2 regions of the Priestia sp. GS2 genome follow, and region 2 is predicted to be linked to the other one. Evidence: riboswitches for the same ligand, from Rfam matches in the RefSeq annotation. Region 2 holds a riboswitch; the other holds the start of a gene.
What was found. Region 2 has a riboswitch for S-adenosylmethionine ahead of V2145_RS17425 (YezD family protein). Riboswitches for the same ligand answer to the same signal wherever they lie in the genome.
Positions count from the first base shown of each region.

Region 1: it holds a riboswitch for S-adenosylmethionine, as region 2 does, so the genes downstream of both, V2145_RS13070 (bifunctional homocysteine S-methyltransferase/methylenetetrahydrofolate reductase) here and V2145_RS17425 (YezD family protein) in region 2, are expected to answer to the same signal.

Region 1 is NZ_JAZGJX010000001.1:2,533,544-2,536,930, forward strand. It holds gene V2145_RS13065 (aldo/keto reductase) at 67-969, shown strand; SAM riboswitch class I at 1,213-1,315, shown strand; gene V2145_RS13070 (bifunctional homocysteine S-methyltransferase/methylenetetrahydrofolate reductase) at 1,422-3,260, shown strand; gene metH (methionine synthase) at 3,261-3,387, shown strand, end outside.
Region 2 is NZ_JAZGJX010000001.1:3,411,999-3,416,639, reverse strand. It holds gene V2145_RS17440 (VOC family protein) at 1-231, opposite strand, end outside; gene V2145_RS17435 (alanine/glycine:cation symporter family protein) at 327-1,748, opposite strand; gene cdaS (sporulation-specific diadenylate cyclase CdaS) at 1,967-2,593, opposite strand; SAM riboswitch class I at 2,815-2,921, shown strand; gene V2145_RS17425 (YezD family protein) at 3,026-3,169, shown strand; gene V2145_RS17420 (phosphoadenylyl-sulfate reductase) at 3,265-3,975, shown strand; gene V2145_RS17415 (inorganic phosphate transporter) at 3,995-4,641, shown strand, end outside.

The DNA of each region.
Region 1 (3,387 bases), 880 kb from region 2:
TCGCTTTATCTATCTGTTATAATCAAAGCGAATTTACTATCTAGTCATTTTGAAAAGGGTGAATATATGCAGTACGTACAATTAGCCGAAGACTTAAAATTCTCAAGAATTATTCATGGGTTATGGCGTTTAGCCGATTGGAATTTATCAACAAGCGATACGCAAACTCTCATTGAACAATGCTTAGAGAAAGGTATCACTACATTTGATCACGCAGATATTTATGGTGACTACAGCTGTGAAGGTTTATTTGGGCAAGCGTTAGCGCAAAAACCTTCTTTACGTGAATCCATGCAGCTTGTTACAAAATGTGGCATTAAACTAACGTCTGATAAATATCCAGAGCGTAAAATTAATTTTTATGATACAAGCAAACAACATATTATTAACAGCGCCAATCAGTCGCTCAAAAATTTAAATACGGATTATGTAGATGTTTTACTCATCCACCGTCCAGATCCTTTTATGAATCCACAAGAAGTTGCGGATGCGTTTATCCAGCTTAAAGAAGAAGGAAAAGTTCGTTACTTTGGAGTATCCAACTTTAAACGTTCACAGTTTGACTTACTCCAGTCATTTTTACCTTTTCCACTCATTACGAATCAAATTGAAATCTCGCCTACTTATTTAAATCATTTTGAAGAAGGCACAATTGAACAATGTCAGCAACATAAGATAGCACCGATGGCTTGGTCACCACTAGGCGGTGGATCCATCTTCACCGCTGAAGATGAGCGCTCTATTCGCGTACGAAACAAGCTAATCGAAATCGGCGAAGAAATTGGTGCAAAATCATTAGATCAAGTTGCCTATGCTTGGCTACTGGCTCATCCAGCTACTATTATGCCGATTGTGGGCTCTGGAAAGATGAATCGAATTGACGCTGCAATTGACGCGTTGGATTTAGAAATGAACCGCATGCAGTGGTTCCAAATTTTAGAAGCTTCTAAAGGACGACCTGTTGATTAATACTAGCTTCTTTTTTAACATGGAGACCTTAACAAATTAATTCAATGTATCCTTCCCCACTTCTTACAAGTTGAAGTGGGGATTTTTATGATTTATTAATGAAATTTTCGAAATTGTCTTGTATAATATAAAAAAATCAGATAAATTAGATAATAAGATTAAATTTCATCTTTATCGTTCGTTTTTTGAACAAATACAACTCTGTACTAATTATGATGAACTAAAATAGTACTCATATATGGATTCTTATCACGAGAGGTGGAGGGACTGGCCCTTTGAAACCTCAGCAACCAGTCGAAATGACATGGTGCTAAATCCAGCAAGCAAATCGCTTGGAAGATAAGAAGAAGCAGTCAAGCCTTCTTCTTACAGAAGGCTTTTTCTTGTTTATTCATTTTTTATTTGAATACAACTGATAACAGATGAAATAGAACGTTTAAGGAGGTTTTCAAATGGGGTTACTTGAAGATTTACAATCACGCATTTTAATAGGAGATGGTGCAACTGGTACCCTTCTGTATTCACATGGAATTGATAGTTGCTTTGAAGAGTTAAACATCACAAAGAAAGAAGAAATTCATCGCATTCATCGTGCATATGTAGAAGCGGGTGCAGATGTCATTCAAACCAACACATATGCTGCTAACTATCAAAAGCTTGCACGATATGGTTTAGAAGACGCTGTCAAAGATATTAACGTTGCAGCTGTTCAGATTGCCAAGCAAGCTGCGAAGAAAGACGCATACGTGGTCGGTACATTAGGAGGTATTCGCTCATTTCAAAAAAACGCCATCTCAACAGAAGAAGTAAAGAGAAGTATACGCGAACAGCTTTTTTGGTTGTTAAATGAAGGCGTTGATGGATTGTTATTTGAAACATACTACGATTTTGAAGAGTTAAAAACCGTATTATCTTTGGCTAGAAAAGAAACATCAAAACCGATTATTACACATGTTTCACTTCATGATATTGGTGTATTACAAAACGGTGCATCCCTTTATGATGCATTTCAAGAATTAGAATCTTTAGGTGCAGATGTTGTGGGCCTGAACTGTCGATTAGGTCCTTCCCATATGATTCAATCCCTTGAAGAAGTGCCGCTTTTAAATCGTGCTTTCTTATCAGCTTATCCAAACGCAAGCTTACCAGCTTACGTAGAAGGAAAAGTAGAGTATGCTACAAACGAAGATTATTTCGTTGAAAGTGCAAAAGCTTTTCGCAATCAAGGCGTTCGTTTAGTGGGTGGTTGTTGCGGCACTACGCCGGCTCATGTTCAAGCGATGTCACAAGCATTAAAGCATGAAAAGCCTATTACGCAAAAAACAGTAAAGATTAGACCACTTGTAGAAATCAAAGAGCAAGAGCAAACAAAAGAACCACACCTGCATGATCTTGTGAAAGAGCGACGCTCAATTATCGTTGAGCTTGATCCACCCAAGCAGCTTGGACCAACAAAATTTCTAGAGGGTGCAAAAGCTCTTCATAAGGCTGGTGTTGATGCGGTTACACTTGCAGATAATTCTCTTGCATCACCTCGAGTCAGCAACTTAGCAATGGCATCCCTTATGCAGCAACAAACGGATGCTCGACCGCTTGTTCATATTACTTGTCGTGATCGTAACTTAATTGGACTTCAATCTCACTTAATGGGGCTTCATACGCTTGGCATTAATCAAGTATTAGCCATTACAGGAGATCCATCAAAGATTGGAGATTTCCCAGGAGCTACGTCCGTTTATGACGTCTCTTCATTCGATTTAATTAGCTTAATTGCCCAATTTAATGAAGGGTTATCTTATTCAGGAAAGCCGCTTGGACAAAAAACTAATTTTTCAATTGCAGCGGCATTTAACCCAAACGTCCGACATTTAGATCGTGCAGTTGTCAGACTGGAAAAGAAAATTTCATGCGGTGCTCATTATTTTATTACGCAGCCGCTTTACTCAACAAAACAAATTGAAGAAGTTTACGAAGCAACAAAGCACTTAGATGCTCCAATTTATATCGGCATCATGCCTCTCACAAGTGCTCGTAATGCTCGCTTTATTCATCATGAAGTACCGGGAATCAAATTGTCGGAAGATATTTTAGCACGCATGGATGCTACTGGAGAAGATCGAATTAAAGGTGAAATTGAAGGATTAGCAATCGCAAAAAACTTAATCGATACTGCATATGAATTATTTAACGGTATCTATTTGATTACACCATTTATGCGCTACCAAATGACTGAGATTTTAACTCGTTATATTAACGATAAACAACTTGTAACGACAGAAAGGAAGAACTAAATGACCTCACTAATTCAAGAACAATTACAGAAGCGAATATTAGTCATTGATGGTGCAATGGGAACAATGATTCAAGACGCCAATTTAACAGCTGATGATTTCGGTGGCGAAGAATACGATGGTTGTA
Region 2 (4,641 bases):
TGTCAGTGCAAAGTGGTGAACTTTCCCTTCTGCTGGTAGAGTAGAGTTATATCCTTCAATTAATTCAACAATGATGTTGTTGTCTATTCCTAAAAAAGCTAGCTTTAAAGAAGGATCTGTATGTGGAAACTTGTCTAAAAGTTCTAATCCAACAATTTCTGTATAAAATGTAATCGATTTTTGAATGTCTTTTACCTGAATACCTACGTGCTCAAACCCTAGAATTGCCATAAATTATCACCTTTTCTTATTAGTTTCTGTATGATAGTTTAAATTTTCTGTTAAATATAGTCAAATAAAAAAGCAGCATAATAGCTGCTTTTTTATTATTTATCGATTTCTCGAGAACGCTCCCAGAAATCTAAATTATCTAACCCTTTAACAGAATCTTTATAGAAAACCGGATCTTTTCCTGCTTTACGCTGAGATAGGTAATCGTTCAGGACTGCAATTGCCACCTTACCTAATAAAATAATTGCAACTAAGTTTGTAATTGCCATTAGAGCCATAAATAAGTCTGCAAGTCCCCAAACAACGCCCAAGCTTGCAACTGAACCGAATAATACCATTAAGATAACGCCGAATCGGTAAAGGTTTAACCAAATTTTATTTGATGTTAAAAATTCAATGTTTGTTTCTCCATAATAATAGTTAGCTACTAATGAGCTGAATGCAAACATAAATAAAATGATAGCAATGAATTGAACAGCCCATCCACCGATATGTGTACTTAACGCAACTTGAGTCAATTGAATTCCTTCAAGTCCAGGCGTTGCGTATGCACCAGATAATAACACGATGAATGCAGTACAGCTACAAATGATTAGCGTGTCGTTAAAGACAGCTAAAGCTTGAATGAAACCTTGTTTAGCCGGGTGACTAACAGATGCCGCTGCGGCCGCGTTAGGTGCACTACCCATACCAGCTTCGTTAGAGAACAATCCACGCTTGATACCATTCATGATGGCAGCACCGACAGCACCGGCAAATGCTTCTTCAAATCCAAAAGCGCTTTTTATAATTAATGCAATCATATGTGGAATTTCTGTAATATTAATAGCTAGAACCACTAATGCTAATCCAATATATACAACGGCCATTACTACTACAATTAATTCTGATGCTTTGGCTACTCGTTTAATACCACCAAAAATGAGAACACCCACAATGGCTGTAACGACAATACCAACAATTAAGCGATCAACGCCAAAAGCTTCTTCGAATGCAAGTGAAATCGTGTTTGCTTGTACAGAGTTAAAAACTAATCCGAATGAAATGGTGATTAAGATAGAAAACAAAACGCCCATCCAACGTTTGTTTAAACCTTTTTCCATGTAATAAGCAGGACCACCACGAAATCCGTCTTTATCTTTTACTTTATAAACTTGAGCAAGTGTACTTTCAATAAAAGCTGATGCTGATCCAACTAAAGCAACAACCCACATCCAAAATACTGCTCCAGGTCCCCCGAGAGCAATTGCAGAAGCAACACCGGCAAGGTTTCCAGTACCTACACGAGCTGCTGTACTAATAGCAAAAGCTTGAAAGGATGTAATTCCTTTTTTATCGCTTCCGTCGGTCTTAGCGCCTTCACCTAACAAGCGAACCATTTCTTTGAACTGACTAAATTGAACGAATTTTGTACGAATTGTAAAATATAATCCAACTAATAAAAGAAGCGCAATCAATATGTAAGTCCATAAAAAATTATTGGCCTCATTCACAAAGTTGCTGAATAGAGTCGATATGGTTTCCATCCTAAAAGTTCTCTCCCTTAATTAATGATTAACCTTAGCTGTTCATAAAAAGTGTCATTTTAATAATGATTTTTCAAATGTGTAAGGTTTTCTGACATTAGTGATTATAGCGCGTTAGACGTATAAAAGGCAACCTGTAATAAGTTTTTTTTATCGTTTAATCTCTTTTTTTATAACTATAAGGTATGATGTCAGACAGGTGCAGCCGCTTACAAATTATTTTTACTGGAATGAATTGGATATAAACTTCCATCTAAAGCAAAAGAGATTCGACCGCTTTCTTCCGATACTACTAAGATAAGTGCGTCGCATTGTTCAGACATGCCAAGAGCGGCACGGTGACGTGTTCCAAGTTTTTTTTGCAGTACCTTTGTGGAGAGTGGTAATACGTTAGCTGCTGAAATGATTTGATTCTTTCTAATTACAACGGCACCATCATGCAATGGATTTCCAGGATAAAAGATGGTTTCAACGAGCGTCGAGGTAACAGGAGCATGGATAGGAATTCCTTTTTGAATTAGATGCTCCACGGAGTCATCCCTCTCAATAACCATTAAGGCTCCGTGATGTTTCTCAGATAAATTATGTATCGCGAGTGAAAGAGCTGCGTATTCGTGAGTATAAGGAGACAAGTAGTGTCTTAAATAATAAGATGCAGCTGTGGACTGGACGCTTTGAAATAATTTTCGTAAGTCTTCAAAATCACATAAAACACAGTGGTCACTGCTTTCTAGATGTTGCTGAATTTTCATTGCTTCCGCTGCTATTTGATTTAAATGATCTTGTAAACTTTGTTTGATTACATCATCTAATTGAAAAGAGTGACTTTCTATCATTGAACATAGCTCCAATCTAAAATAATCATTATGTTTTAATGTGTACGAAAGATATAAATCTATACTATAGGGATTTGAGTTAAGAGTGACGCCCAAAAAAACTGTGCATATAATAAAAAAATAATAGATATTTCTGTTAATTTAAAGTATAGTTTTCTTATCGGATAAATAATTTTTTTGTTGTTGACAAATATTCTAAATATGCTAAAATTTTTAAAAAATACTTATCCAGAGTGGTGGAGGGAACTGGCCCTTTGAAACCCAGCAACCTGCACATTGTGCAAGGTGCTAACTCCAACAAAATGATTTTCATTTTGAAAGATAAGGTGAATTTGTTGCCTAATCAGTCTTTCAAGTGTGAAAGACTTTTTATTTTTTATGAAAAAACAGAAGCCTGTTGAATATATTGTTAACAAATAAGGAGGGACTGTGATGGCACAAAACTCTGACTTAAATTCTGTTTTTGCAAGTGTAGAAAAAATGCTAAGCGACATGAAGTTTGGTTCAATCACGCTTGTGGTTCAAGATGGGAAAGTAGTTCAACTTGAGAAAAATGAAAAAGTAAGAATTAAATAAATAGCTGACTAGACAAACTAGAGGCGGTTTTATCCTTCACCACTGGGATAAAACCGTCTTTTTTGATTGGATAACAAAGTATTGGAGTGAAAATCATGAGTGTATATACGTATGAGAATTGGCCAAATCAATTTCCAAATTTTGATGAGCAAGATGAAACAAAAGGAGCTTTAAAGGCTTTAGAGTGGGCATATAACCACTACGGTGATTCTCTTATTTATGCATCTAGCTTTGGAATTGAAGGAATTGTATTAATTGATTTAATTTCAAAAGTGAAAAAAGATGCGCATATTGTTTTTTTAGATACAGGTGTTCATTTTAAAGAAACGTACGAAGTTATTGAAGCAATTAAAGCGAAATTTCCAGACTTACGTATCCAAATGAAAAAACCTAACCTATCGCTACAAGAGCAAGCTGAAAAGCATGGTGATGAGCTTTGGAAAACTGAGCCTAACCTATGCTGTCAAATTAGAAAGATTATCCCCTTAAAAGAATCACTTGCGCCTTATGATGCTTGGATCTCAGGGTTAAGAAGAGAACAGTCTGAGTCAAGAAGTAAAACAGAATTCTTTAATAAGGATGAGAAATTTAAGAAGGTTAAAGTTTGTCCATTAATTCACTGGTCTTGGAAAGAGATTTGGCGATATGTATATAAGCATAACTTGCCTTATAACAAGCTTCACGATCAAGGATATCCAAGCATTGGGTGTGAGCCCTGTACGCTACCTGCCTATAACATGGATGATTTGCGATCTGGAAGATGGGCAGGTACTAAGAAAGTAGAATGTGGCTTACATGAATCTTAAATGAAAGAGCTGAAAATTTATGCTTGTTTACATTGCTTTTGCGATCGCTCTCTTTTTTGCAATGAATATTGGTGCAAGTGGTGCAGCAGCTGCTATGGGAGTTTCTTACGGTTCAGGTGCTATTAAGCATCGCAAAGTAGCACTAGCTATATGTGCATTAGGTATTTTACTAGGTGCTGTTATTGGCGGAGGAGAAGTTGTTAAAACAATTGGTTCTGGTATTATTCCAGAAAGCATCCTAACAGTTGAGCTAGTTATTATTATTTTAGCTTCTGCAACTCTATCATTATTCTTTGCTAATTTAATTGGAATACCTCTATCAACTAGTGAGGTAACAGTAGGGTCAGTTGTAGGTGTTGGAATTGCCTATCAATCTGTTTATATCCAAAAGCTATTGGTTGTTATGAGCTTTTGGATTATTGTACCGATTGTTTCGTTTGTGATTGCCTTTGTATGTGGGTGGCTATTAAAAAAGAAAAAAAAGCCTACTCAACAAAAGTGGAAAAAACCACTTGCAGCTTTAGTAATAGCTACTGGCTTTTTTGAAGCTTTTTCAGCGGGTATGAACAACGTAGCAAATGCTGTAGGACCACTTGTTGGGGCTGGTATGATCAGTACATCAACTGGTGTTATAGCAGGGGGATTAGCCGTTGCAATAGGCGCCTT